Regions from separate parts of the Mycobacteroides salmoniphilum genome, predicted to be linked through region 2. Evidence: riboswitches for the same ligand, from Rfam matches in the RefSeq annotation. Region 2 holds a riboswitch; the other holds the start of a gene.

Region 1 (14,719 bases), 3.1 Mb from region 2:
GATCGAGCTGACCTATCAGATCGGCGTCGAGAATATGCGTGCCCGCACCTACGCGGCGCTCGGAATCACCGAGCAGGGCTTCAATTCCGGTGATGCCTGCCGGGTTCCGTGGGCGAGTCCCCAAGACTCCCTGGACGCCTAGCCGGTCCGCAGCGGCGTGCCGGTGAACTTGTCGGGATTGCTGACATCCCAGACTGCCAGCACCTTGCCGTCCCGCACCGTGTAGCCACTGACACGGGGCAGCACCGGCCTGAAGTCCGGGTCGGTGTCTGTCTCGGTCAGATACATGCCGAACTGTCCATTCACCAACGCCGGATTGATGGCCTGCATCATCTGCGGGCCGTAACGGTCCAGCAACCCAAGCAGGAAACGGGCCACCTTGTCGGGGCCATGGATGACCCGGACCGCAGTCGGCGCCTTGCCGTTGGAATCTCCCGTCATCGTCACGTCCGGATGCAGCAGTCGGACAACGGCTTCCACGCTGCCCGACATGAGCGCCTCAAGCAACTTGCCAACCACCTCGTTGTGCTCGGCATCGGACACCGGTTCCGGGGCTGCCGTCACCGCCCGGCGCGCACGCGTGGCGAGTTGACGCGCGGCCGCATCGCTCATGCCGAGAATCTCGGCAATCTGCTTGAACGGCAACGAGAAGCCGTCGTGCAAGACAAACGCGACGCGCTGATCGGGCGCCAGGCGGTCCAGCACCACCATGGCCGCAAAGCGCGCGTCCTCACTGGCCACCAGTGCGGTCAGCGGATCATTGCCGTCCAGGCCTGTGACCACCGGCTCCGGAAGCCACTCCCCCACATAGGTTTCCCTGCGATAGACGGCAGATCGCAACCGGTCCAGCCCGAGCCGGGAGACCACGGTGGTCAGCCACGCCGGCAGGTCTTCGATCTCGACGGCCGTGGCGTGCAGACGCAGCCAAGCGTCCTGGACGATGTCCTCGGCGTCGGCAACGCTACCGGTGAGCCGATAAGCCACCGCCTGCAATCGCGGGCGCAGCGCCTCGAATTCGTCGGTGCGATCACGTACCGGAACTGCCACCGCTTCAGCCTAGGCCTGCAATAGGGTGAGCCCATGGCCAAGCCGTCAATCGATCCCGTTCGCTGGCAGCCGCCCGGAGTACGGGCGCTATCCCTGAATCCACAGCCCCTGCCCTCCCTGACGGTGGTGCCGGTCCCTGGTCACGGCCCCGAGGACGTCGTGGCCGACGCCGCGGGAAACATCTGGGCGGGTGTGGTGGATGGAAAGATTCTCCGTATCTCTCCCGATGGTGCCGAGATCACGCATATCGCGACCACCGAGCACCCGCCCCTGGGCCTGCATATCGCACGCGATGGACGCGTGTTGATCTGCAGTCGCGACAAGCTGCTGGCACTCGATCCGGCGTCCGGAGATATCGAGCCACTTGTCTCCAAGGTCGACGGACCGCCGCTGATCTTCTGCTCGAATGTCACCGAAGCATCCGATGGGACAATCTATTTCAGCGAATCGACGGCGCGTTTTCCGTTTGAGCAGTTCATGGCGGCCATCCTGGAGGGTCGCCCCACCGGGCGGGTATTTCGCCGCGATCCTGACGGCACCGTGACGACCATCGCCACGGGACTGGCCTTCACCAACGGGGTCACGCTCACCGCCGACGAGTCCGCCTTGATCGTCGCCGAGACCGTCGGCCGCCGGGTGAGCAGGTACTCACTGACCGGTGCGGACGCCGGCGCCCTGACGCCCATCCTCGAAGAGATCCCGGGCATGCCCGACAACATCAGCACCGGCGCGGACGGTCGCATCTGGGTCACCCTGGCCAGCCCGCGCAACGCACTCGCCGAATGGCTACTCCCGCGCGCTCCCGCAATGCGGAAGGTCCTGTGGCAGCTGCCCGACGCACTGCTTCCGGGCACGGACACCGATCCGTGGGTTATCGCGGTGAACCCGGACACCGGCGATGTGGTGGCCAACATCAGCGGCAAGTCGCGGGATCTGCGCACCATCACCGGTGTCGTCGAATCCGGCGGTCGACTCTGGTTGGGCTGCATCGGATCGTCCGCTGTCGGTCACCTCAACCTGGCCGATATCGCACCGCCCACCTAGTCGGCCCGATAAGTCACATCCGACACAGGCGTAACATCCCCCAGTTCAGGGTGGTGTTCACTTACTGTGGCAAGGCGATGACCACCTGGATTCCTGCGCCCGATCGCCGCCCGTCGCTGCGGACCGCCGCGACGCGCCTCGCCGCGGCCACCGCCGCCGGACTGATCGTCGCCACCTTTCCCTTGAGCACGCCGCTCGCCGCCGCCGAACCCGGATTTACCCCGCCGGATACCAGCGGGTGCCCCTACAAGGTCGTCACGCCTCCGGCAGTCGACACCTCCGAGGTACCCAGGGCCGGTGGAGATCCGCCCGCACCGCTCCCGGTGCCCGCCAAGCCGATCGGCGGCGAGATGCTCGGGCGCTGCGATGTGATCACCCCGGACGGGGCAGGGCCCATCCCCAACGATGTTTCCGCGGAATCCTGGCTTATCGCCGACCTGAACACCGGAAATGTGGTGGCCGCCAAGGACCCCCACGCCCGGCACCGGCCCGCCAGTGTGATCAAGGTGCTGGTCGCGATGGATGCCATCAACAACCTGAACCTCAACCAGGCGGTCGTGGGAACCCAGGACGACGCGAACAGCGAGGGCACCAGGGTCGGCGTCGACGTCGGCGGCACCTACACCGTCCGGCAACTGCTCACCGGCCTGCTCATGAACTCGGGCAACGACGCCGCACACGCGCTGTCCGTCCAGCTCGGCGGAATGAATGAGACCGTCACCAAGCTCAACGACATGGCGCAGAAACTCGGCGCACGCGATACCCGGGTGGCCACCCCCTCAGGTCTGGACGGTCCCGGTATGAGTACCTCGGCCTACGACCTGGGCTTGTTCTACAAGTACGCGTTCGCCGACCCCACCTTCGCCGATCTGGTGTCGGCGCCGAAGGCGACGTTCCCGGGCCACCCCGCCAAACCCGGTGAACACGATGACCATCCGCCCTACGAGATGACCAACGACAACCGGCTGCTCTACAACTACCCCGGTGCGCTCGGCGGGAAGACCGGATACACCGACGACGCGCAACAAACCTTCGTCGGCGCCGCCGAACGCGACGGCCGCCGGTTGGTCGTCACCATGCTGCGCGGTACGCGTCTTCCGATTGCACCGTGGGAGCAGGCGGCCCATCTGCTCGACTACGGGTTCTCGACCCCGCCCGACGCCTCGATCGGCAAGCTCGTCGACCCCGACCCCTCGCTGCTGACCAAACCGCACGCTGACAACGCGGCCACTCCCCAGGCGGCCGGCCTCAGCGCCGACGCGGTGAACAGCGTCCCCGTCCGGGTGGGCGTGACCATCATCGGCGCGATGATCGTCTTCGGGCTCATTCTCGCGGCGAGATCACTCAACCGCCGCCAGGCCTAGCTCTTAGCCGCAGGCCTCAGTCGCCGCCGCGGCCTAGCCACGAAATACCTAGCGCGCCAACAGCTCCAGCTCCGAACGCGGCGAGAACCCCCAGTTTGGAGGACCGCTCGACGGTCTCGACGCGCGTGGTGATGACCACGGGCTCGGGCGGCGGCACATACACAAATGATCGGTTCGCATCGGACGTGGCCGCCCACGCGGTGGCATACAACAACAGGCGGGCCGTGATGTAGGCGAACACCATGATGCCGAGCACCGGACCAAACGTGGAGCCCGCCGGGCCATGCATGATCACGCTCAGATAGATCGAAGCGACCTGTTTGAACAGCTCGAAACCGATCGCCGCGATGAGCCCGGCCCGCACCGCACTCGAGAACGGCAGCCGCTCCCTCGGGAGCCGCGCGATCATCCAGGTGAACAACGCCCACGACAACACGGTCGCTATCGCGATCGTGACGACCTTGAGCAGGACCGCTGGTATGGAGACGTCATGTAGCCCCACCCAGCCGAGTATTCGCAGGATGGTCTTCTCGTTACCGACGACGGTGACCGCGATGGTGAGAGCCAGCGCCACGAACGTTGAGCCCAATGCCACCAAGTCCGACAGCTTGCCTCGCACGAAGCCGTCCGAGTCGTTGGGCTGCTCCCACATGGCGCTGAGCGCCGCGCGCACGTTGGCCATCCACCCCAGCCCGGCCCACGCCGCGGTCGCAAGACCCGCGATACCCAGGCTCGTACGCGAGGCAATGGCCGTATCCATCAGATTGATTAGCTGATTGCCCACCTCACCGGAGATAGCCCCGCTGATGCGGCCACGTAGCTCCGCAATGGTGTCCGGCCGCCTGGACAACACGAAGCCCATCGCCGCGAACCCGACCATCATGAGGGGGAACAGCGCAAAAACCGTGAAATACGTGATTCCCGCGGCGTAGAAGTTGCCGTTTACCTTCTGATAGCGCTCCTGCATGCGCATGATGTGGTCAAACCAGGGAAACCGTGCACGATAGCGGTCGAGAATCCCGGGCTTATCGTCTTCGGCCACCATTCACCGCCTCTGCTGTTCGCTACCTCGCGGGCCGGACAAACCCTATCCGGTCATAGACCTCAGTGAGCGTCTTCTCCGCCAGCTCCCGGGCGCGCGCCGCGCCTGCCGCCAAGATGTCGTCAAGCGCCGCGGTATCGGTGAGCAGCTCATTCGTCCGGTCACGCACCGGCGTGACGAACTCGACGAGCGCCTCGGCCGTGTCTTTTTTCAGATCGCCGTAACCGCGCCCGGCGTACCCGTCGACGAGCGTGTCGATATCGGCGCCGGTGAGTGCGGACTGGATGCTCAGCAGGTTCGAGACACCTGGCTTGGCCTCCCTGTCGAAACGGATCTCCCGGTCGCTGTCGGTCTGTGCCGACTTGATCTTCTTGGCCGACACCGCCGGATCGTCCAGCAGGTTGATCAACCCGGCGGGCGTCGAGGCCGACTTGCTCATCTTCACCGTCGGGTCTTGCAGATCGTAGATCCGCGCCGCGTTCTTTGGCACGAATGTCTCCGGCAGCACGAACGTCTCGCCGTAGCGGCCGTTGAACCGCTGCGCTACGTCACGCGTCAGTTCGAGGTGCTGACGCTGATCATCGCCCACCGGAACCACATTCGTTTGGTACAGCAGGATGTCGGCGGCCATCAACACCGGATAGGTGAACAGGCCGACGGTGGTGGCGTCATTGCCCTGCTTGGCGGACTTGTCCTTGAACTGCGTCATTCGCGACGCCTCGCCGTAGCCGGTCAAACATCCCAGCACCCAAGCCAATTCGGTGTGCGCCGGGACATGGCTTTGCACGAAGATGGCACTCTCCGCGGGGTCGACACCAAGCGCTACGTACTGGGCCACCACCCCGCGGGTACGCCGTCGCAGTTCTTCGGGATCCTGCGCCACCGTGATGGCGTGCAGGTCCACGACGCAGAAAAGCGCTTCGTACTCATGCTGCAACCGCACCCACTGCTGCACCGCGCCCAACACATTTCCGAGGTGCAGAGAATCGGCGGTGGGTTGGATTCCGGAGAACAGGCGTCCCCGGAAGGCGGCATCAGCAGTCCTGTCGGCAGTCATAGTGCATCCATCCTGGCATGACCGGTCAACGCGATTGTGGCAGCCGCTCTCCGCGCGAAGTGCTCAGCGGTACTCGACCGTCACCGGCGCGTGATCGGACCAGCGCAGTGCGTAGGCATCCGCGCGCTCGACCCGTGCCGAGTGCGCTCGCCGGCCAAGATCGGCAGTGGCGAGGTGATAGTCGATGCGCCAGCCGGCGTCATTGTCGAAGGCCTTACCCCGCCACGACCACCAGCTGTACGGTCCGTCGACATCGGGATGCAGCAGCCGGAAACTGTCGACCCATCCAGCCTCCAACAGCGCGGCAACCCAGGCCCGCTCCTGCGGCAGGAAGCCCGCCTTCTTCTGGTTTGCCTTCCACGCCTTGATGTCTCGCTCGGTGTGCCCGATGTTCCAATCGCCGCAGATCACCACGTCGCGCCCGCTGCCCGCCAGCGTCGCCATCCTGGTACCCACCGCCGCCATGAAGCGCTCTTTCTCCTCCTGGCGCGTGGTACCGGCTTCTCCGGTGGGCAGGTAGATGCTTGCCACCGTGAGATCGCCGATCTGGGCCTCCAGGTACCGGCCGGACTCGTCGAACTCGCCGCCGTCGGCGTCCAGCGTCGCCTTGGTGGAGACGGCCGGGACCCGGCTGAGGATGCCCACGCCGTTGCGTCCCTTCACGCTCGACGAGGCGTTCACCACGTGCCAGCCCGCGGCAAGCGCCGGGGCAAGCGCCTCGTGGAGCTGCTCGTCCTCCGCACGCACCTCCTGCAGACACACGATGTCGGCGGTCGTCTGCTCCAGCCAGGGCAGCAGCCCCCGGTTCTCCGCGGATCGCTCCTTGACTGCGGCACGAATGCCATTGACGTTGATGGTGGTGACGGTGATCATCGGTCGCCGACGATAGTCGAGTGGTGTGACAGTGATGAGCCGCCGGGGCGAAGAACAGCCAACAGTGATCGGCGCCACGGGGCACGGTAAGTTGACGCAACAGACAGTAATGTCAACGCAGACGTTGGCACACTAGGAGGACCCCATGCTGGAAGCCATTTTGTCGAAGTCGTCGAACAGGCGGGCACCCATCGAGATGGGCGAGGGCGAGCCGGTCCTCCTGCTGCATCCGTTCATGCTGTCGCAGTCCGTGTGGGAGACCGTGGCCGAGCAACTCGCCGATGCCGGGTATGAGGTGTTCGCACCCACCTATCCCGGACACAACGGCGGTGGACCGATGCCCCCGCTGCCTCCGTTGTCGCAGCGCTCGGTCGACGTCTACCTGGACCAGGTAGAAGCGATCATGGACGAGAAGGGCTGGGAGACAGCGCATCTGGTAGGTAACTCGTTGGGTGGCTGGATCGCCCTGGGTCTGGCACTGCGTGGCCGGGCCCGCAGCGTGACGGCGATCGCCCCCGCGGGCGGCTGGACCAAGTACTCGCCGCTGAAGGCGGAGATCGTGGTGAAGTTCGCGGCCATGCTCCCCTGGCTGGCGTTCTCCCGGCTGTTGGGCCGCCGCGCGGCAGGCCTGCCGTTCGTCAAATTCGCCACCGCTCGCACCCTGTGCGGAGAGACCGAGGCGCTGAGCCTTCCGGACTTCCACAGCATCTTCGAGGACATCACGCACTGCCCGGCCTACTTCGCGTCGCTGACGTCGATTCTGCCGGCGCCGGGTCTGCAGAACCTCAACACCATCTCGGTACCGGCCCAGCTGGTGCTGTGCGAGAAGGACGAAATCGTGCCCCCGGGTCGTTTCGGGAAGCTCATCTCCCAGGGCCTGCCCGCCGATGCACGACGGATCACGCTGGCCGGCATGGGCCACGTGCCCATGTTCGAGGCGCCCGGTCAGATCACCGAGGTCATCACCGACCTGATCGACCCGCTGGTTGCCGCCAAGCGCAGCGCGGCCTCCGACGTCGGCTAGGCGTGCCGCCGAGTGTGAACCTGTGGCGGAGTTTCGGATCATTCACCGCCCAGGTTTCACACTCGACGCCTAGAGCTACACCTCGACGGATGCCAGAGCGGCGTTGAAGGTCTGGCTCGGCCGCATCACCGCGTTGGTCTTCTCGGAATCCAGCTGGTAGTAACCACCGATATCGGCAGGGCTGCCCTGCACCGAGGCAAGTTCGGCCACGATCGCGTCCTCATTCTCGACCAGCCGCTTGGCCAGCGGCGCGAACAGCTCGGCCAGCTCCGCATCCTCGGTCTGCGCGGCGAGCTCAGACGCCCAGTACAGGGCCAGGTAAAACTGGCTGCCGCGGTTATCGAGCTCGCCGGCCTTACGCGACGGGCCCTTGTCGTTCTCCAGCAGCTTCCCGGTCGCGGCATCCAGCGTGGTGGCCAGGATCTTGGCCCGCGGGTTCCCGGTCTTGATACCCAGGTCCTCCAGGCTCACGGCCAGCGCGAGGAACTCGCCGAGCGAATCCCACCGCAGGTGGTTCTCCTCGACCAGCTGGCTGACGTGCTTGGGCGCCGAACCACCAGCACCGGTCTCGTACAACCCGCCACCGGCCATCAGCGGCACGATGGAGAGCATCTTGGCGCTGGTGCCCAGCTCCAGAATCGGGAACAGGTCGGTGAGGTAGTCGCGCAAGATGTTGCCGGTTGCCGAGACGGTGTCCAGCCCACGGATCACCCGCTCCATGGTGTACCGAATGGCCCATACCTGCGGCATGATCTGGATCTCGAGGCCCTCGGTGTCGTGATCCTTGAGGTAGGTCTTGACCTTCTTGCGCAGCTCGTTCTCGTGCGGACGCTCGGTGTCCAGCCAGAACACCACGGTCATACCGGATTCCCGCGCGCGAGTGACGGCCAGCTTCACCCAGTCCTGGATCGCGGCATCGGTGACGACCGGCATGCGCCAGATGTCTCCGGCCTCCACGTTCTGGCTCAGCAACACCTCGCCGGTGTCGATGTCGACGATGTCGGCGACACCGGCCTCCGTGATCTCGAACGTCTTGTCGTGACTGCCGTACTCCTCGGCCTTCTGCGCCATGAGACCGACGTTGGGCACGGTGCCCATGGTGGTCGGGTCGAACTGACCGTGGGTCTTGCAGAAGTTGATCATCTCCTGGTAGATCCGGGAGAAGGTCGACTCGGGGTTGACGGCCTTGGTGTCCTTGAGCTTGCCGTCTGCGCCGTACATCTTCCCGCCGGCCCGGATCATGGCGGGCATCGACGCGTCCACGATCACGTCGCTGGGCGAGTGGAAGTTCGAGATTCCCTTGGCCGAATCCACCATGGCCAGCTCGGGGCGGTGCTCGTGGCAGGCATGCAGGTCGCGGATGATCTCCTCATGCTGTGAAGCCGGCAGCGCCTCGATCTTGCTGTAGAGGTCGGACATGCCGTTGTTGACGTTCACGCCCAGCTCGTCGAACAGCTCCTGGTGCTTGGCGAAGGCCTCCTTGTAGAAGATCTTCACCGCGTGTCCGAAGACGATGGGGTGGCTGACCCGCATCATGGTGGCCTTGACGTGCAGAGAGAGCATCACGCCGGTCTTGTATGCATCCTCGATCTGCTCCTCGTAGAAGTCGCACAGCGCCTTCTTGCTCATGAACATGCTGTCGATGATGTCGCCCTCACCCAGCTTCACCTCGGCCTTGAGCACTGTGGCCTCGCCCGTGGCGGTCGTGAGCACCATCTTCACCTTGCGAGCACGATCCAGGGTCAGCGACTTCTCACCGTGGTAGAAGTCCCCTTCCTTCATGGTCGCCACGTGGGTGCGCGAAGCCTGCGACCACTGACCCATGCTGTGCGGGTGCTTGCGCGCGTACTCCTTCACCGCACGCGGCGCCCGACGGTCCGAGTTGCCTTCGCGCAGAACCGGGTTCACCGCGCTGCCGAGACACTTGGTGTACCGCGCCACGATGTCCTTCTCTTCGTCGCTCTTCGCGTCCCCGGGGTAGTCGGGCAGCTTGTAGCCCTTGCCCTGCAGTTCCTTGATGGCGGCCAAAAGCTGAGGCACCGACGCGCTGATGTTCGGCAGCTTGATGATGTTCGTCTCCGGCAACTGCGTCAGACGGCCCAGCTCGGCCAGATTGTCCGGAACCCGCTGGTCTTCGGGAAGGTAGTCGGCGAACTCGGAGAGGATGCGCGAGGCAACGGAGATATCGCTGGTTTGGACGTCGATACCGGCGGGTCCGGCGAAGGCCCGGATGATCGGCAAGAAGGAGTACGTCGCGAGCAGCGGCGCCTCGTCTGTCAGCGTGTAGATGATGGTCGGCTGCTGCGCACTCATGGTCGCTCCCGGCGTCGTTGGTCGGTCAGAATCTGAGGTAGTCCGCGGGTCGCGCGGATGCCCTATTCAGTATCACGTCGCCTCCGAGCCTAGGCGGGCGGACGGCATGTGATCACGCTCCCATCGCGACACCCAGACACCTTCGCGCGGCGCCCTGCATACCTGGTGGCAACCATTCGGTGCATTGAGATAGGCTTCTCAGTGGTCATGAGCACCAGCGTCAAGCCCCGGCTCGCTGGTCGGCAACCCTCCAACCGCGGTGGGGTGCCCCGGGTGATGACCAGGTTGAGTAGCCGACTGGGTTATGAAAGGACAGTCGGCCACACGGCAAGCGCGGGTCCGATGGCGGGCCCCGAGAAGACAGGTTGGCCCGATGAATTATTCGTCACCCGGGGGTGAATCCCTGCATTCCTGTTGTCGCTGTTGTCGCTGTCGCATGCCCTAAACCGCCAGCCCCGCACCGACCACCCAGGAGGTTCTCCATGACCGATATCGATCCCACCGCCCAGTGGGCATTTGAGACCAAGCAGATCCACGCGGGCCAGTCCCCCGATGCGGCAACCAACGCCCGCGCTCTGCCGATCTACCAGACCACGTCCTACGTCTTCAACGACACCGCACACGCGGCGGCGCTGTTCGGTCTGTCCGAAGAGGGCAACATCTACACGCGCATCGGCAACCCGACCCAGGATGTCGTGGAGCAGCGCATCGCCACCCTCGAAGGCGGAGTGGCGGCGCTACTGCTGGCTTCCGGGCAGGCGGCCGCGACGTTGGCCATCCTGAACATCGCGCAAGCCGGCGACAACATCGTGTCCAGCCCGCGCCTGTACGGCGGCACCTACAACCTGCTGCACTACACGTTGCCGCGCCTGGGCGTATCGACCACCTTCGTCGACGATCCCGACGATCTCGAGTCCTGGCGCCGCGCCATCACCCCGCAGACCAAGGCGCTCTTCGCCGAGTCGATCTCCAACCCGCAGAACGACATTCTCGATATTCCCGGCATTTCGGAGATCGCACACGCGGCAGGCATCCCCCTCATCGTCGACAACACCGTCGCCACTCCGTATTTGATTCAGCCGCTGGCGCACGGCGCCGACATCGTGGTGCACTCGGCTACCAAATACCTTGGTGGCCATGGCAATGCGATCGGCGGCGTGATCATCGACGGTGGCACCTTCGATTGGACGCAGGGACGCCACCCCGGATTCACCACGCCCGACCCCAGCTACCACGGCGTGGTGTTCGCCGACCTGGGTGCACCCGCTTACGCACTCAAGGCGCGCGTGCAGCTGCTGCGCGATCTGGGCCCCGCCATCTCGCCGTTCAACGCGTTCCTCATCGCTCAGGGACTGGAGACGTTGAGCCTGCGCGTGCAACGCCATGTAGAAAATGCGGAACGCGTCGCTCATCACCTCATCTCCCAGCCGGGGGTCACCCACGTCAACTACGCCGGGCTGCCTACCTCACCTTGGCACGAACGCGCAAAAGCGCTGGCCCCCAAGGGTGCCGGTGCCGTGCTCGCCTTCGAGCTGGACGGCGGAGCCGAGGCGGCGACGACCTTCATCGATGCGCTGACCTTACACAGCCAGGTCGCCAACATCGGTGACGTGCGATCTCTCGTGATCCACCCCGCGACGACGACGCACGCACAACTCTCGTCCGCCGAACAGGTGGCCTCCGGCGTGACGCCGGGACTGGTCCGTTTGTCGGTCGGCATCGAGGGCATCGACGACATCCTGGCCGATTTGGACACCGGATTCGCCGCGGTGCGGCGACTCAAACAGCCCGCGGCGGTGGCATCATCGTGACCTTAACCGACGATCTTCGCGCCAGCGGCTCCTCCGCCGACCAGCGACCTCCCTCGCCCCGCATCACCCTCCCCCAGGGTGATGAGATCGCCTATGCACCAATAGGTTCGATCACACTGGAGAGCGGCGCTGTGATCGACGACGTGACCGTCGCGGTACAGAGCTGGGGAAAGCTCTCACCGCGCCGCGATAACGTCGTCTTCGTCTGCCACGCGCTCACCGCCGACTCACACGTGGTCGGGGCCGCCGGTCCCGACCACATCACCGGCGGCTGGTGGGAAGGAATCATCGGGCCGGGTGCAGCGATCGACACCGACCAATGGTGTGCGGTCGCCACCAACGTACTGGGCGGCTGCCGAGGCACAACCGGCCCGACTTCCCTTGACGCAGAGGGAAAGCCCTGGGGCTCACGGTTCCCCGAGGTGTCGGTGCGCGATCAGGTGAATGCCGACATCGCCGCACTCGCACAATTCGGCATCACCGAGGTCGCCGCCGTCGTCGGCGGTTCGATGGGCGGTGCGCGCGCATTGGAATGGGCTGTCATGCGACCGGATTCGGTGCGCGCGGCGCTGGTGCTGGCGGTCGGTGCACGCGCCACCGGCGATCAGATCGGCACCCAGAACACGCAGATCGCCGCCATCCGGGCGGACCCGGACTGGCAGGGCGGCGACTACTACGGCAGCGGACGCGGCCCCGAAAAGGGGCTGAACCTCGCCCGTCGCATCGCACATCTGACCTACCGCGGCGAGGTCGAGCTGGACACCCGATTCGGCAACGATCCCCAGGTCGGCCCGGACGGGCCCGAAGATCCGTGGGCCGGTGGCCGATACGCGGTGCAGAGCTACCTCGAGCATCAGGGCAATAAGTTCGTTCGGCGCTTCGATGCCGGCAGCTACGCCATCCTGACCGAGGCACTCAACCGGCACGACGTCGGCCGGAGCCGTGGCGGTGTGGAGAAGGCGCTACGCGGCTGCCCTGTCCCCGTCGTCGTCGGCGGCATCACGTCCGACCGGCTATACCCGCTACGGCTGCAGGAGGAATTAGCGGACCTGCTGCCCGGTTGTACCGGCTTGCGGGTGGTCGAATCGGTGCACGGCCACGATGCGTTCCTCATCGAGTTCGACGCGGTGAGCGAGCTGGTGCGGGAAACACTCGCCCTGGCCAAGTCAACACAGGCTTCGTAAACAGAACCCGAGGAGCGCGAATGCCGGACGCACAAGCAGAGCCGTCGCTTTCGTTCGGTTCCCAGGCCGCGGCCTACGAGCGGGGGCGCCCCTCCTACCCGCCCGAGGCCATCGACTGGCTACTGCCGGCCGGAGCACACGACGTCCTGGATCTGGGTGCTGGCACCGGGAAGCTGACCACCCGCCTGGTGGAGCGCGGACTCAACGTGGTCGCGGTGGATCCGCTCGCCGAAATGCTTGAGGTGCTGAGTAACTCGCTCCCCGATACCCCAGCGCTACTGGGTTCCGCCGAGGAGATTCCGCTGCCGGACAACAGCGTGGATGCGGTACTGGTGGCGCAGGCCTGGCACTGGGTGGATCCCGAACGCGCCATTCCCGAGGTCGCTCGCGTGCTGCGCCCCGGCGGCCGGCTGGGGCTGGTGTGGAACACCCGCGATGAACGGCTGGGCTGGGTCGCCGATCTTGGCAAAATCATCGGCAGCGAGGACGATCCGTTCAACCACGCCGTCAGCCTGCCCGCACCGTTCACCGGGCAAGAGCGGCACCAGGTTGAGTGGACGAGTTACCTTACCCCACAAGCACTTCTGGACATGGTGGCCTCGCGCAGCTACTGCATCACCGCCCCCGAGGCCGCCCGGAAGAAGACACTGCAACAGGTCCGGGAGCTACTGGCCACCCACCCTGCGCTGGCACAGTCGACGGGCCTGGCACTGCCCTATGTCACCGTGAGCATCCGCGCGAACCTGAACCAATAGGAAGCTACCCCGGATCGGGTGCCCCAGTTCACAGAGACGAACCCGCTCGGTGCCGCTACGGTGTACCCGTGCGTACGGATCGCCGCCTGCTGGCAGCCCTCTTTGTCACCACCACACTGCTGATCCCGGCACTTGCCGGGTGTGGCTCCAACGGGTCGTCTTCTGATGCCAAGGATGAGTCCGCATCCACCACCAGTAGCACCCCCACCGAACGGCACACCCGCCAGTTCATCCCCGAGCTGGGTATCTACGTCACCGTCCCGAACGATTGGGTGGCCTTCTCCGACGGGGTGCACGACAACAAGGGACTGGTGACCTACCAGGTGCGGCCCAAGTGGGAGTCGTCGGAGTTCGCGCAGTACGTGCGCATCCGTAAGTTGGTGGCTTCCGACGAGAACACAGCTGCCCCCGAAGTGAAGGACTGGCTGGCATCGTCGAACGCCGACGCGGTGAGCGCCTTCGTCAAGACCCGCAAGTCAAAAGTCACTGCGGATAAACGAGATTCATGGGACGGCCCCAGCCTGCCCGGAGCCTCGGCCAGCCTGGAACTGGAGAAGCCCCCTGCCGCCGAGGGCAAGCCGCCGGTCGCCACTACGCCGAAGATCTACGTGGCGTTTGTCGGACAGGGCGATCAGCGTTGGCAGATCGCCACGAGCAATACCGGCAGCCCCAGCGGAGAGCCGTCCGAACAGTTCTTCGGCGAGCAGGCCGACTCCATCGCGCGCTCGGTACAGCTGCTCAAGTAGGCGCCTATCCGGTGCCCAGCGGGTCGATCGTCAGCGCCAGATAGACCATCACCGCCGCCACGGCGCCGAGGGCACCGACGTCAAAGGTCTTGCCGCGCACCGCCAAGAGCCCCGCGGTCTCGTCGGTAAGCACCAGCCGCAGCGCTGCGGCCACACTCACGGCGATTCCCACCACCAGCGCGCCGCGCCGCCAACGGTCGGCGACCACCAATCCCAGCGCCACCAGGAACACCGCAGACACCACCAGGATCGGCCACTGCTCACGGGCGAAGCGGCGGATGGCCTCCAGTGCCGTCGCGAGAAGACCACGCGACTCGGGTTGCAGGGCTGTCACGAACGTTCCGCCCGCTCGATCACGTTGGTGAGCAAGAAGGCTCGGGTCAACGGCCCGACTCCACCGGGATTGGGCGAAACGTATCCGGCGACGTTCCAGACGTCCGGCGCCACGTCACCGGTCAG
Region 2 (14,719 bases):
AACCGTTCAGCCAGATCCGGAGGGCAGGCCTCACCGCCGAAAATCAGCAGCCGCACCGCCTCCAGCGCTTCTGCCGGCCACAGTGCGGCAAGGGTGGGCACCGTCGACACCACGGTGACATCTCGGGACACCAGCCACGGACCCAAATCCATGCCGCTGCGCACCAGGGATCGCGGCGCGGGCACCAGGCAGGCGCCGTAGCGCCACGCGAGCCACATCTCCTCGCAGGAGGCGTCGAAGGCCACGGAGAGTCCGGCGAGCACTCGGTCGTCGGGGCCAATCGGGTTGTCCTGTAGGAACATCTGTGCTTCGGCGTCGACAAAGGCGGCTGCGTTGCGATGTGTCACCGCGACGCCTTTGGGGGTGCCGGTGGAACCCGAGGTGAAAATGATCCACGCGTCATCGCGCGGTGTCGGTTTGGTGGCGCGCCAGCCTCGCGACGAACCGGGTCCACGAACGAGGCCGTCGGGGGTGATCACGGCGGCCACCTGCGCCTCACCGAACACCAGCGCCGCGCGTTCCTCGGGATCGTCGGCGTCGACGGGAACGTACGCGGCTCCCGCGGCCAGGGTCGCCAGGATCGCCACATAGAGCGAGTAACTGCCCGAGGGCATCCGGATGCCGACGCGATCACCGCGCCCGATTCCCCGAGTGCCGAGCCATTCGACACTTGCCTCGACGTCGACGAGGAGCTCGGAGTACGTGAGCTGGATGGTGCCGTCATCGATGGCGGGCGCGTCGGGGTGCTCCGCCGCGGTCGAGTAGAGGATGTCGATCAGCGTCCGGGCCGGAGGGGCTGACCTGCCGAGCAGGTACTGCGGAGGCACCGGGTGGGCCGGGGTGTCATGGGCGACGGGCTCGGAGGCCTCTTCGTGCGCGCGGTTGGTGGGTGACTCGTCGGGGCCGGTCACGCTGCTCCTCGTTAGTTTCCGCGTCGGTTTCTGTGGGCCTGGAGGGGTACCGCAGCGAGCCTATCGGTCCGGCTGCGGCTGGGCTCGCCGCCGCGCGGAAGTGGTCCGCCGGGCACGCTGACCCCATGTCCGCCAAGTTTGCCACGACGGGCCACGGACGATCCCTTCGGCGTGGAGCCCTAGGCCTCTTTGGCGGTGCGCCTGGTCTTGTACAGGCTGGCGACGGTGGTGATGAGCAGTGTCACGATGATCACCGCAAGGCTTGCCAACGTGGGGATCTCGGGCACATGCACCGGTTCGCCGCCGTTGAGGAAGGGCAGTTCGTTCTCGTGCAGCGCATGCAGGATCAGCTTGACGCCGATGAAGAACAGAATGAAGGCCAGCCCCTGCGACAGGTACACCAGACGCTTGAGCATGTCGCCGAGCAGGAAATACAGCTGGCGCAGACCCATGAGGGCGAACACGTTGGCGGTGAACACCAGGTAGGGCTCTTTGGTGAGCCCGTAGATCGCGGGGATTGAGTCGAGTGCGAAGAGAAGGTCGGTGGTGCCCAGCGCGACGATCACCAGGAACATCGGCGTCATCAGTCGAGTGCCGTTTTCCCGGACCCACAGGCGCAGGCCGTCCCACGTGTCGGTGGTCCGCAGGTGCTTGCGGGCGAACTGCACCACGGCGTTGTCGGCGTCGTCGTCATGCTCGGTGTCGCGTGCCAAGTTGACGGCGGTGTACACCAGGAACGCACCGAACAGGTAGAAGATCCAGGAGAACTGGTTGATGGCCACCGCGCCGAGGGCGATGAAGATGCCGCGGAAGATCAGCGCCAGGATGATGCCGATCAACAGCGCCTCTTGCTGATAGATCCGGGGCACCTTGAAGCTGGCCATGATGATCAAAAAGATGAACAGGTTGTCCACCGAGAGGCTGTACTCGGTGAGCCAGCCCGCGAAGAACTCCAGCCCGAACTGGCTGCCGTGGAAGAACCACACCCACAGACCGAATGCCACCGCAAGCCCGATGTAGATGCTGAGGGCGGTGGCGGTCTCGCGGACGGAGGGTTCATGGGGCCGCCTGCCGATCACCACGACGTCGACGAGCAAGATCGCGACCGTGACGGCCAGGGTGATGATCCATTCGAGCTGCGATATCTGCATGAAGTAACCTCCGGTCGCCAAAACGCCGGAGGTCTCTTCCGCCGGCAGGTGACCGGCCTGCGGCACCGACCGGTCCGACAATGGCCGATGTGATGACGACACCGCAGCGAAGGAATACTCCCCTCCACTAGCCAGTCTGCCCTATGGCGCGGGGATCGGAAAGTCGGGGCCGGACGCACGAGCTGACACCGCGGATTTGAAATCACCCTGCGTAATGCGCTTGACGGCGGCTGCGGCTGGCGAGCAGGCTACGCACAGGTCATGAGTACCAGCGATAAGCCCTGGCTAGCTGGTCGGCAACCCTCCTCCATGCTGTTTGTCTTCGCGCAAGCGGCTCATCCACGGCGGGGTGCTCCAGGTGACGACCTGGCCGCGCTCAACCGGGCGTGGCAAGCGTGGACTCGCCGGGCGGGTCCGGTGAGATGGGATGTCACATGTCAGTGTTCACACAGTCTGGGTCCGAGCAACCGGCTGCACGTGTTGTCGGAGCCGATACCAAAGTTCCTCTGGCTCAAGGTGGCTGGATCAGATACGCCAATTTTGACTACGCTGCCAGTGCACCCGCACTCTGCGATGTCGCGGATCGCGTCACCGAGCTGCTGCCGTACTACGCCAGTGTGCATCGTGGCGCCGGATACGCCTCACGCGTGTGCACGACCCTCTACGAGGGTGCCCGTGAGAAGGTGGGACGCTTCGTCGGTGCCGCCGCCGACCACCATGTGATCTTCACCCGCAACACCACCGACTCGCTGAATCTGCTCGCCTCGGCGGTGCCGGGTGAGGTGGTGGTTCTCGACATCGAGCACCACGCAAACCTGTTGACCTGGCAGCGATATGAGGCCCGAGTGGTCGAGCATCGAGCCACCGTCGCGGACACCGTCACCGCGCTGGCCGACGAGCTCGCCCGGCGGCCTGCCGCACTGCTGGCCGTCACCGGCGCTTCGAATGTCACCGGCGAGGTGCTGCCGTTGGCCGAACTCGCGGCCGTCGCGCACCGGTACGGAGCGAGAATCGCCGTCGACGGGGCACAGTTGGTTCCGCACCGCCGAATCGACTTGGCGGCAACCGGAATCGACTATCTCGCGTTCTCCGGGCACAAGCTGTATGCACCGTTCGGTACCGGAGTTCTTGTGGGGCAAAGTGACTGGCTCGACGCCGCGAGGCCCTATCTTGCGGGTGGTGGGGCGGTTCGCAATGTTGGTATCGACGGGGCCGAGTGGCTCGCGGGACCCCAGCGGCATGAGGCGGGCACGCCCAATGTGGTCGGCGTTGCCGCCGTGGCGGCTGCGTGCGAGGCATTGGCCGCGCTGGGGGACATAGGCCACGTCGAGGATGTGCTCACCGCTCAACTTCGGGAAGGGCTCGCCGCGATTGAAGGTGTTGACACCCTGAGCATTTGGAACAGTGGCCGTGACGTGCTGGGCATTGTGTCCTTCACTGTCACCGGATACACACCGTCGGTCGCTGCGGCCTATCTGTCGGCCGAACACGGAATCGGGCTGCGCGACGGCAGATTCTGCGCGCACCCGCTGCTGGCCAGGCTGGGCACCCCAGGGGGTGCGCTGCGCGCGAGTATCGGGCTGGGAACCACCGCGAGTGACATCACGCGCCTCGTCGATGCGATCGGTGAGCTCGTCCGCCACGGACCGGCGCTGACCTATACCGAGCGCGACGGGCAAGTCGGGCCGGTTGACGACAAGAGACCGCTCCCGGATTTCCTGGTGGCGTAGACACCGACACAGTATTCGTAACTCGTAATACGTGATACTTTCAGTTCGACACATCACAGGGTCGGACTGACAAGGACGTCGAATGACTAGTACACGTGTGCGGGGTAGTGAAGTCAACGGTGGGGAACGGGCTGTTCCCGACCATGAGGTCGTGATCATCGGAGCGGGCTTCGGCGGCATCGGCGCGGGTGTCGAGCTGACCAAAAGGGGTGTCCACGACTTCGTCATCCTGGAGAAGTGGGGTGCCGCCGGAGGCACCTGGCATGCCAACAAGTACCCAGGTGTGGCCGTGGACATCCCCACCTTTATCTACAGCTTCTCTTACGACCAGAAGACCACCTGGTCCAAGTTCTTCACGCCCGGTGACGAGCTTGAGGGGTACGCCAACGAACTCGTGGACAAGCATGAACTGCGCCGCAAGATCCGATTCAACACACGCGTGGTGCGTCAGGAATTTGATGAGGCGCACAACATGTGGACTCTTACTCTGGACGACGACAGTGCGATCACTGCCCGGCACGTGATCGCCGCGACAGGTGGCCTCGAGCAACCCAAGCTGCCCGAGATAGAAGGTATCGACTCCTATCAGGGGGTACTGATGCACACCGCGTTGTGGGACAAGGATATTCAGCTGGCCGGAAAACGAGTGGCTGTCATCGGCACCGGCGCCACCTCGCTGCAGCTGGTTCCAGAGATTGCCCCGGAGGTCGGCCATCTCACCGTCTTTCAGCGCACCCCCATCTACGTGGGGCCCAAGCCCGATCTGAAGTACAACGCGTTCTGGCGGGCGCTGTTCGGGTTCCCCGGTGTTGCCAAGGGTATTCGGCACGCCATCAACCTCAGTACCGCATACATTCCGGACGCGGTCTTCAAGCTCGACTCCAAATACGTCGAATCCGCCTCGATGGCCCTGGCGAACCGGATGCGCGGCTGGATGCGTACGCAGGTCGACGACCCGGTTACCCGAGAGAAGCTGCTGCCGTACTACGGGTTTGGCTGTAAGCGTCCCTCGTTCTCCAATACCTACCTCAAGACGTTCAACCGCCCCAACGTCGCCTTGGTGACCGAACCCATTCAACGAATCACCGAGAAGGGCCTGCTGACCGCGGATGGGGTCGAGCACGAAGTGGATGTGTTGATCTGCGCCACCGGGTTCGCGATCTGGGATCACATGCCGGCCTTCCCGACCGCCGGTCGGCGCGGCAAGGATCTGAAGCAGTTCTTCCAGGAGAACCGTTATCAGGCATACCAGGGTGTTTCGGTCCCGGATTACCCCAACTTCTTCCTTGTCCTCGGACCCTACGGATACGTCTTCGGGCCCTATCACATGCTGATCGAGTCGACCACCGCGCACGCGGCCCGGGTGATTGCGGAGACGAAGAAGCGTGGTGCTACCACCGCCGAGGTCAAGCAGGATGTGCACCAGGCCTACTTCGACAAGATGCACGCGCGCAATGAGAATCACCTGTGGCTCTCGCCGGCATGCTCGACGGCCAATACGTACTACATCGACAACCATGGTGATTCCCCCTTCCGCCCAGGCGGTTTCGGTGAAATGTACTTTCACAACAAGTACTTCCGGCTGGACAACTATCGGTACGGCACCGAGACGGTGGCGCCGGTAGTGGAGGCGGCGTCGAGGCGCAAGCGCAACAAGGAGGTTGTGGGATGAGACTGTTGCCGGGGCGCAAACCAGAACTTGTCGTCGTAACCGGAGCAGGGAGCGGCATCGGGCGAGCCATCGCTATCCAATTCGCACGGGGCGGTGCGGAGGTGGTGGCCTCCGATGTGGATCTGACGACCGCCCAGGAAACGGCGGCGATCATCCACCGGAAGGGGCATCGGGCGGTGGCTTTTCAGCTCGATGTCACCGATCCGGCGGCCTGGGAGCGGTTCGCTGATCAGGTGCGGGCCGAATACGGTGTCCCCGATGTGCTGGTGAACAACGCGGGCATCATGGTCGGCGGGCGCTTCTTCGATCTTGAGCAGGAGCACTGGGAAAAGCAGTTCCGGGTCAACGTATTCGGTGTCGCCTATGGCGGACGGGTCTTTGGCAAGCAGATGGCCGAACGTGGCCGCGGCGGTCAGATCGTCAATATCGCCTCGGCGGGGGCCATCACCCCGACGCCGATCTTCCCCGCCTATTCGGCCTCCAAGGCGGCGGTGAAGATGCTGAGCGAGTGTATGCGGATGGAGTTGGGTCCCAAGGGAATTGGCGTATCCGCGGTGTGTCCTGGCTTCATCAACACCAACATCGGGGTAAACGCCACCGTCGCCGGTCTGGACCTTCGCGATGATGTGCGTGAGCGTGCGAACAGCGCCATGAGGGCGTTCCAGTCCTCTGCCCCGATGCGGGTGCTGGACCAGCTGATCGGTCCCCCGCAGGTTGCGCGTGCCACGGTCCGCGCTGCCCGCTACAACTTTGCGGTGGCTCCGGTGCGTCCCGAGGCGTGGCTGGGCTACTTCTTGAGCAGGCTCCTGCCCGGTCTCAATCGACATTTCATGTATCCGATCCCGTACTGGCTCGGATTGGATATCGACACGCTCATGCCCAAGGTGCAACGTGTCATCGACAACCTGACCGAACGCAGCCCGTCGGCGCCGCTCACCGAGCAGCCGGCGGTGTGATCGGGGCTTATCGGCTCACCCGGAATTCAACGATGGCCATGCCCGGACCTCGTCGGTACCGTGGCGGCTGTGGCGACACAACATCAGACGTTTCGGGTTTTCACCGACGATGCTGCCGGCTGGCGTGAACTGACCAATGGAACGGGTGTTACCGCACGCGTCAACGCCCCTGATCTCAAACAGGCACAGCGGGCCCGGCATTCTCTGCGCACCGCGCGCAAGGACGCACCCGCGGTCATCCTGGATGTCTACGTGCACATCGAGACGGACTCGCGATCGGCGCGTAAGCATTTCGCGAGTCTGCGAGTTCCGTCGGCGGTCTCGTATGCGGGTACCCCGGAAGGGCTGGCGGGTTTGATCGCCGATATCTACCTGGCCGGCGTGGCCGACGGGGTAACGCTGATTCCGGCGTCGCCCACCACGGACATCGGTTGTGCCGCACACCGCGTATTCGCGTTGCTGCCCCAGCGGATACCGCTGGCGGCGTAGCGCTCACCAGTTGTCGTAACCGCCCTCGGGGCCGAGCATGCGCTCCAGCCGGGTGCGGTTGATCTTCGCGAGCTCGTTGCGCGTCACCTTGCGCTCGGTATCTACGTCGTGGTGCATGCGGTCGGAGATCGCGCGCAGCACCGAGGAGCCGTCCTGTCCGCACAGGTGCATGACGAAGCGATGACCGAAGTGGTGCTCGTATCGATGCGCTGCGGCCCGCAACGCGGCCATCATCCCTGGAGTCTCGTCGCGGATCGCGCACTGCTCGGCATGAGATCGTGCACTTCCCGGCCGTTTTCCCAACGCCGGATAGGCGATCAGCACCTCGTCCAGCGACTCCTCGGAGAGCGCGAACAACTCGTTGTCGGCGAGTCGGAACAGGGCATCATGGTCGGCGAACGGCCGCGCCGCGGCGATCTTCCGTGCCCAGGTCACGCTGCCACCACACTCGTACAGCGCGTGGACGGCTTTGGTATCGGGCATCTGGTTGAACGTGTCGCGGCCGATGCCCTGATGCATCAACATAGGACCATGATTCGGCGGGTCGCCGCTGTTCGCTAGAGGGGGACCGTGCATTTTGCAGGAGCTTAACGCGACGTAACATTGCACCCAGTAGGAGTGGGGGACAGTGACGGATCCAGCCTGGCAGCAGTACCCGCAGGAGCCGTGGCCGCCCGGCGGGCCGATTCCCTATCCCGAGGATCCGAAGCCCCCGAAATGGCCATGGACAGTCGCCGGAGTAAGCGTTCTGGCGGTGCTGGCGATAGCTCTGACAGCGATCTTGGTCATTACCCGCCGAACTGAGGTGGCAGCCCCGACGACGGTCACCGTCACCCCGTCGACCACGTGGACGGGGCCCAACGATGTCCCGTTGCCGTCGACAACCACGACCGAGCCGCCTCCGCCCTCACCACCCCCGCCGAACCCCAGCGCCGGTGTCGAGACCACACCAACGACCACCGAAGCGCCTCCGGTGCCCACCACGACCGAGGCGCCCAAGCCGGTGCCCACGACGGGTCAAGGTCCCAGGGGTTCCGGGACCGGCGGCAAGAGCGTCACCTACAGCGTGGGTGGTCAGGGCAGCGGGGTCAATGTCGCCTATATGACGGACAACGACTATGTGCGTGTGTCGAATATTTCGCAGCCGTGGGCGGTCTCGGTGACGGTTACACCTCGGGACGTTCCGCTGACCATGAATGTCACCATGGTCGGCGAGGGCACCATCAGCTGTTCCATCACCGTCGACGGAGTGACCGTCGCCCAAAGCAGCACCGACGTGTTCGCCGTCGTATGCCAGGCGCCTAGGCCGGGCTAGTGCCCCTGGGTCTTGAGGCGCTCGAACGACGCGATGACCTCGGCCTCGGCCTCGGTGCGGCCCACCCAGTCGGCAGCCTTGACGAACTTACCGGGCTCCAGGTCCTTGTAGTGGACGAAGAAGTGCTTGATGGCGTCCAGCTCGAAGGTCGACACATCGCCGATTTCCTGGATGTGATCCCACCGCGGGTCGCCTGCGGGCACACACAGCACCTTGTCGTCACCGCCGCCGTCGTCGACCATCTTGAACATGCCGACGGGCCGAGCCTCGACGATCACACCGGGGAAGACGGATTCGGGTAGCAGTACCAGCGCGTCCAGCGGATCGCCGTCCTCGCCGAGGGTGTTCTCGATGAAGCCGTAGTCGGCGGGGTAGGCCATCGGGGTGTAGAGGTAACGGTCCAGGCGTACGCGTCCGGTCTCGTGATCGACCTCGTACTTGTTGCGCTGCCCCTTGGGGATCTCGATGGTGACGTCGAACTCCACACCCGCTCCTTGAATGTCGGTGGTACTCAGTCGGTCGGTCTTCGCGCAAGCGCTCATCCATGTCCGCAGGCCTTCGGGCAAGCGCTCGTCCAGCGCGCACCAGGATAGCGATACCCTGCAGAGCATGGTCACCGCCAGGGCACTTGATCCGCGTCGCTGGCGGCGCTCTACCCACGGCCTGCTCGCCGTCGCCGTCGTGTTGGCGATTGCCGCGCTCGTTCTCGTGGCGTCGCTGACCACGGGAGCCTCCACCTCCGGCCAGTCGCAGAACGCCGATCCCGAACCGACGCTTGTCACCCCGAAACCGGGTGTCATGCCGGTTTCGGATTCGGCTCCGGTTCCGACGGCAGATGGTTTGGCACAAGCACTGGACAAGGCGCTGGCCGATCCGGCGCTGGCCATGTTCACCGGCCGGGTAACCGATGCACTGTCCGGCCGCGAGCTGTGGCAGCAGGGCTCCACCGTGCCGATGGTGCCCGCATCCACCAACAAGGTGCTGACCGCTGCGGCGGCGCTACTCACTCTTGATCGGGCCGCGAAAGTCACCACCTCGGTCGTGGCGGATACCGCGGGACAGCGGGGACTGGTGACATTGGTCGGCGGCGGCGACCCGATTCTGAGCGCGGCGCCGGCGGACGCCGACACCTGGTACCGCGACGCCGCGCGCATCAGTGATCTGGCCGACCAGGTACGTAAGTCGGGAGTCACGGTCACGTCGATCACGGTCGACATCAGCCGGTTTGGTGGGCCATCCATGGCGCCCGGATGGGACCCGGCCGATATCGACGGCGGCGACGTTGCGCCCATCCAGGCTGTGATGCTCGACGCCGGACGTACGCAACCGACTGACTACGACTCGCGTCGTTCCACCACCCCGGCACTCGACGCAGGCCGTGCACTCGCCGCGGCGCTCGGCGTCGATCCGGACATGGTGCGGCTGGACTCGGCGCCGCCGTCGGCGAAATCCATTGCCTCCGTTCAGTCAGCACCGCTGATGGAGCGGCTGCGGGAGATGATGAATGCCTCCGACAACGTCATGGCGGAGACCATTGGCCGCGAGGTGGCGCTGGCCTCGGGCCGGCCGCAGACCTTCTCCGGAACCGTCGATGCGGTCACGAGCCAATTGCGCAGCACAGGAATCGATCTCACGGGCCTGACGCTGCGTGATTCCAGCGGGTTGTCGGTGGACGACAGGGTCACCGCGCGCACCCTCAACGAGGTCATCGGTGCTGCCGCCGGCCCTGAACAGCCGAAGCTGCGCCCGCTGCTGGATGTGCTGCCCATCGCCGGTGGCAGTGGCACGTTGTCCGAACGCTTTGTCATCCAAAACCAAGCCGCGGCGGGATGGTTACGTGCCAAGACGGGATCGCTCACGGGCGTGAACACCCTGGCCGGCGTGGTCACCGACGTCAGCGGGCGGGTGCTGACTTTCACGCTGATGCAGAACCAGGCGACCGCGCCGACCGCGCGCAACGCGGTGGATAACACCGCAGCGGTACTGCGGTCATGCGGATGTAGCTGATGGCTGTGCCGGATCGCGTCGCGAAGGGCGGAGCCGGAGCCGAGCGCCGTGAACTGACGGTTGGCCGCATGGTCAACTGGGAGTTCGCCGCGACAGTGGGCGCCAAGCTCGCGCGGCCTGCGCCGCCCACCACCGAATACACCCGTCAGCAGGCCATCGCCGAGCTGTCGAATGCGGCGCGGCGTGCGGAGGCCCCGGTGCGTGAGCTCACCGGCCTGGCGGACGGTCTGGCGGTACCGGAGGCGCGAATCATCGATCGCCCCCGTTGGATCGCGGCGGCAGCCGAGTCCATGCGCGTGATGGCCGGGGGTGACGGCGGCTCCCCGGGGTTCCTGTCGGGCCGTGTCACCGGGGCGCAAACCGGCGCGGTACTGGCATTCGTGTCGTCGGGCATTCTCGGGCAGTACGACCCGTTCACCGCGGACGGTGCGGGTGCGTTGCTGCTGGTGTATCCCAACGTCATCGCAGTGGAACGCCAACTTCGGGTGCTGCCAAGCGATTTCCGGATGTGGGTGTGTCTGCACGAGGTAACGCATCGCGTGCAGTTCTCGGCTAATCCGTGGCTGGCGGACTACATGTCGGGCACCTTGGCGACTCTCGCGTATGAGCAAGAGGAGGACGTGGCCGGCATGCTTGGCAGGCTGGCCGAGTTTGTCCGCTCGCCGAAGGACCAGGGCGAGAACGGGATCGTCGATCTGCTGCGCGCCATGCAATCCGAAAGTGGCAGGGATGCACTAGATCGCCTGCTGGTGTTGGGCACACTGCTCGAAGGACATGCCGACCACGTCATGGACGCGGTGGGTCCGGCTGTTGTCCCATCGGTGTCCAGCATCAGATCCCGCTTCGAAGCACGACGTTCACGTAAACAGCCACCGTTGCAGCGGATTATCCGCGCCCTCATCGGCATGGACGCCAAGATGCGTCAGTACACCCGTGGTAAGAAGTTCGTCGACCACGTGGTGGGAAAGGTCGGGATGGAGCGCTTCAACACCATCTGGCGAGACGCCGAGACATTGCCCAAGCCCTCCGAGATCGATAATCCGGACCAATGGATCACCCGAGTTCTCTAGCGCTGCGTCGGGCCGTCAGAGTATTTGGTACTCAGCATCTTCCGGATGTGAAGCGCGTGGCCGTAGCAGTTTCGGGCGGCGCGGATTCACTGGCGCTCGCGGCGGCCACCGTCGCGCAGGGCTGGGTGGTGACCGCACTCATTGTCGATCACGGGCTGCAGCCGGGCTCCGTCGAGGTTGCGGCGCAAGCGCGGAGACAGGCACTGGCTCTGGGATGTGATCACGCATCGGTCCTTTCGGTGACCGTCGACGGCGCGGGTGGTCTGGAAGCGGCGGCGCGCGATGCCCGGTACGCCGCGCTGCACGGGGCCAGGGAGGGCCTGCCGGTACTGCTTGCCCATACTCTTGACGATCAAGCCGAAACGGTGCTGCTGGGACTGGGGCGAGGTTCCGGCGGGCGTTCCATTGCGGGAATGCGCCCCTGGGATGATCCGTGGGGGCGTCCACTTCTGGACATCCGCCGAACCGAGACACGCGCCACCTGTGCCGAATTGGGTGTGACCCCTTGGGAAGACCCCCACAATGTCGACTCCCGCTTCGTCCGGGTGCGGCTGCGTCACGAAGTACTGCCGCTGCTGGAGCAGGTTCTTGGCGGTGGCGTCGCCGAGGCACTTGCCCGAACCGCGGCGTCATTGCGTGACGACGGCGATGCGCTCGACGAGCAGGCGCGGGCAACCTTCCCCGGTGCGGGGTCCCTGGCGATCTCGGGTCTGCGTGACGTGACTCCCGCAGTGCGCCGACGGGTGATCAGGCTCTGGCTACTAGCCGGCGGCGCACAGGATTTGAATGACAGCCAGATTCGTGCGGTGGACGCGCTCATCGTGCAGTGGCGTGGGCAAGGCGGGGTTGCGGTGGGCGCCGACCTGCCGTACCAGCGCCTGGTGGCGTCCAGATCAGGTGACCATCTGGCGCTGTCGATTCACGATGTCTAACGAACCGGTCTAGGTGATGGCGAAGTCCTCGCGGATCGGCGAGGTGAGTGTGCGGCGATAGTCCACGGGAGGCCAGGGCCATAGCTCGGGTACTCCGTCGGCCCCCAAATACCAGCTGTCGCATCCGGTGGACCACACGGTGTTGGGCATCGCCCGGCGCACTTCGGCATTGAAGGTCTCCGCGGCGTGCGACGTGGGCGCCACCGATTGGACTCGGCCGGAACGGATCTCGTCGATCCAATGCATCGCGAATTTCACCTGTGTTTCGGCGATCGAGATGAGCGAGTTGTTACCGATCGGGCTGTTCGGGCCGATCAAGAGGAAGAAGTTCGGAAATCCGGCGAGGCCCACGGCCCGGTATGCGCGCGGTCCGTCACGCCATGCCTCGCTGAGCTTGATCCCGTCGCGCCCAATCACCTCCATGGGGCGCAAGTACGAGTGCGCGTCAAAACCTGTGGCGCACACCAAGATGTCAAGTTCATGCAGAACCCCATCCCTGGTGATGACGCCCTGCGGCACAATGCGTTCAATCCCCTCGGTGAGTACCGAGACATTGCGGCGTTGCACCGCTTTGAAGAACGGCACCGACATCACCAATCGGCGGCACAACGGCTCGTAGTCGGGATGCAGCTTCTCCCGCAGCGCCGGGTCGCGGATGAGCAGCCGATGCGATGCCCGCACGAATCCCTGGATGAGCCGCCGCCGGATTCCGGGGTTGACCACCGATCCGCCCACGCCGCGTTCAAAATAAAAGCGCCACAGGCGATAGGAAAACCTGTTCAGAATTGGCACGCGGGACCATATCGACTTCGACATCGCCGAATAGGTGAAGTTGGGAACCGGTGCGACCCATTGGGCCGACCGCTGGAACACCGCGAGACTCTGCACCTCTTCGGCGAGAGCGCTGATGATCTGGACTCCGGAGGATCCGGTACCGATGAGTCCGACCCGTTTCCCCGCGTACGGCACCGAGTGATCCCACCGCGCCGAGTGAAAACACGGACCGGCGAAGGTTCGCAGCCCGTCGATATCGGGGAGGCGTGGGAGATGCAGCACCCCGGTGGCGCTCACCACGACGTCGGCGGTGTCGCGGCTCCCATCGGAAAGCTCCAGTTCCCAGTGGGAATGGCCGGGCTCATCAACCCATTCGGCTCGGCTCACGGCCGCCCCGAAGCGTATGTTCCGGCGCAAACTCTGCTCGTCGGCGAATCTGACGAAGTACTGGTGGATCTCCGGGCCAGGCGAGAAGCCTTTGCTCCAATCGGGATTGGGGGCGAAGGAGTACGAGTAGTAGCGCGACGGTACATCGCACTGCAGACCCGGGTAGGTGTTGTCGCGCCAGGTTCCGCCGACCTCGTCCGCCTTCTCGTAGACGGTGAAGTTGGTGATACCCCGGTGCCGGAGGGTGGAGGCCATGCACAGACCGGACATGCCGGCCCCGATCACGACCACCCGGATATCGCGGGACGGCAGCTTTTCGCTTGCCCCGTAAGCGCCATTGCTCACGTTTCCATAGTGGCCTATTTCGTAAACAAAGTCACTAGCCAGTGTCTCCGGCTTGGAGAGCTAACGCCCTCCATGGCACGCTGTCGGTCGTGACCTGCGAACAGGATCAGGCATGTGGCGAGCAATATTGCGGCGACGTGAAGTCGGTGCTCCTCACTGAGGAGCAGATTCGCGTCAAGACTCAGGAGCTTGGCGCCGCTATCGGCGAGAAGTATCGCGACATTGAGGGTGACCTGCTGCTGGTGACCGTGCTCAAGGGCGCCGTCATGTTCGTGTCGGATTTGGCCCGTGCCATCCCGATCCCGACCCAGATGGAGTTCATGGCCGTCAGCTCCTATGGTTCGGCAACCTCGTCCTCCGGCGTGGTGCGCATTCTGAAAGACCTGGACCGGGACATCCAGGACCTGGACGTCCTGATTGTTGAGGACATCATCGATTCGGGTCTCACCCTGAGCTGGCTGATGCGCAACCTCGCCTCACGCGGGCCGCGCTCGCTCAACGTGGTCTCGTTACTGCGTAAGCCGGAGGCCAAGAAGGTCGATGTCGACGTGGCCCTTGTCGGCTTCGAAATCCCCAACGAGTTCGTGGTGGGTTACGGGCTGGACTACGGCGAGCGCTATCGCGACCTGCCCTTCATCGGCACGCTGCACCCGCGCGTCTACACCGACTAACTGTCTCTGCCGGTCTTCGCGCGGGCGCTCATCGCCTGCCGGTCTTCGCGCGGGCGCTCATCCCAGCTCCCACGTGACGGTGATCTCGGCGCTGACGGTCTGCTGGCCCGCCTCTGCCGGTGGTCCACCCGCCGCCCGCAACATCGCGAACTCGGCACGCGGGGAAGGGCTCGAGTGGCCGCCGGTCTCGTCGATACGCAGGACCTTCCCGAGCGTGCCACCGGAGAGGGTGGCGTACTGCTCGGCCCGGGCCTTCGCATCGGCGAACGCCCGCTCGCGCGCCTGTGTGGACAGACCGCTGCTGTCCTG

The links. Region 2 has a riboswitch for S-adenosylmethionine ahead of DSM43276_RS02085 (aminotransferase class V-fold PLP-dependent enzyme). Riboswitches for the same ligand answer to the same signal wherever they lie in the genome.
Region 1: it holds a riboswitch for S-adenosylmethionine, as region 2 does, so the genes downstream of both, DSM43276_RS17435 (bifunctional o-acetylhomoserine/o-acetylserine sulfhydrylase) here and DSM43276_RS02085 (aminotransferase class V-fold PLP-dependent enzyme) in region 2, are expected to answer to the same signal.

Annotation. Positions count from the first base shown of each region.
Region 1 is NZ_CP024633.1:3,502,455-3,517,173, forward strand. Features, by position in the region: gene DSM43276_RS17390 (carboxymuconolactone decarboxylase family protein) at 1-142, shown strand, start outside; gene DSM43276_RS17395 (sigma-70 family RNA polymerase sigma factor) at 139-1,047, opposite strand; gene DSM43276_RS17400 (SMP-30/gluconolactonase/LRE family protein) at 1,081-2,091, shown strand; gene DSM43276_RS17405 (D-alanyl-D-alanine carboxypeptidase family protein) at 2,169-3,455, shown strand; gene yhjD (inner membrane protein YhjD) at 3,472-4,500, opposite strand; gene trpS (tryptophan--tRNA ligase) at 4,520-5,554, opposite strand; gene DSM43276_RS17420 (exodeoxyribonuclease III) at 5,618-6,427, opposite strand; gene DSM43276_RS17425 (alpha/beta fold hydrolase) at 6,573-7,451, shown strand; gene DSM43276_RS17430 (NADP-dependent isocitrate dehydrogenase) at 7,527-9,764, opposite strand; SAM riboswitch class IV at 9,968-10,104, shown strand; gene DSM43276_RS17435 (bifunctional o-acetylhomoserine/o-acetylserine sulfhydrylase) at 10,247-11,575, shown strand; gene metX (homoserine O-acetyltransferase MetX) at 11,572-12,759, shown strand; gene DSM43276_RS17445 (class I SAM-dependent methyltransferase) at 12,780-13,514, shown strand; gene DSM43276_RS17450 (hypothetical protein) at 13,583-14,260, shown strand; gene DSM43276_RS17455 (DUF3017 domain-containing protein) at 14,265-14,594, opposite strand; gene DSM43276_RS17460 (bifunctional methylenetetrahydrofolate dehydrogenase/methenyltetrahydrofolate cyclohydrolase) at 14,591-14,719, opposite strand, start outside.
Region 2 is NZ_CP024633.1:411,856-426,574, forward strand. Features, by position in the region: gene DSM43276_RS02075 (Pls/PosA family non-ribosomal peptide synthetase) at 1-911, opposite strand, end outside; gene DSM43276_RS02080 (TerC family protein) at 1,091-2,062, opposite strand; SAM riboswitch class IV at 2,320-2,464, shown strand; gene DSM43276_RS02085 (aminotransferase class V-fold PLP-dependent enzyme) at 2,497-3,792, shown strand; gene DSM43276_RS02090 (flavin-containing monooxygenase) at 3,875-5,464, shown strand; gene DSM43276_RS02095 (SDR family NAD(P)-dependent oxidoreductase) at 5,461-6,420, shown strand; gene DSM43276_RS02100 (hypothetical protein) at 6,490-6,909, shown strand; gene DSM43276_RS02105 (2-oxo-4-hydroxy-4-carboxy-5-ureidoimidazoline decarboxylase) at 6,913-7,434, opposite strand; gene DSM43276_RS02110 (MmpS family transport accessory protein) at 7,538-8,224, shown strand; gene DSM43276_RS02115 (inorganic diphosphatase) at 8,221-8,709, opposite strand; gene dacB (D-alanyl-D-alanine carboxypeptidase/D-alanyl-D-alanine endopeptidase) at 8,834-10,231, shown strand; gene DSM43276_RS02125 (zinc-dependent metalloprotease) at 10,300-11,301, shown strand; gene tilS (tRNA lysidine(34) synthetase TilS) at 11,358-12,233, shown strand; gene DSM43276_RS02135 (flavin-containing monooxygenase) at 12,243-13,739, opposite strand; gene hpt (hypoxanthine phosphoribosyltransferase) at 13,829-14,410, shown strand; gene DSM43276_RS02145 (SIMPL domain-containing protein) at 14,468-14,719, opposite strand, start outside.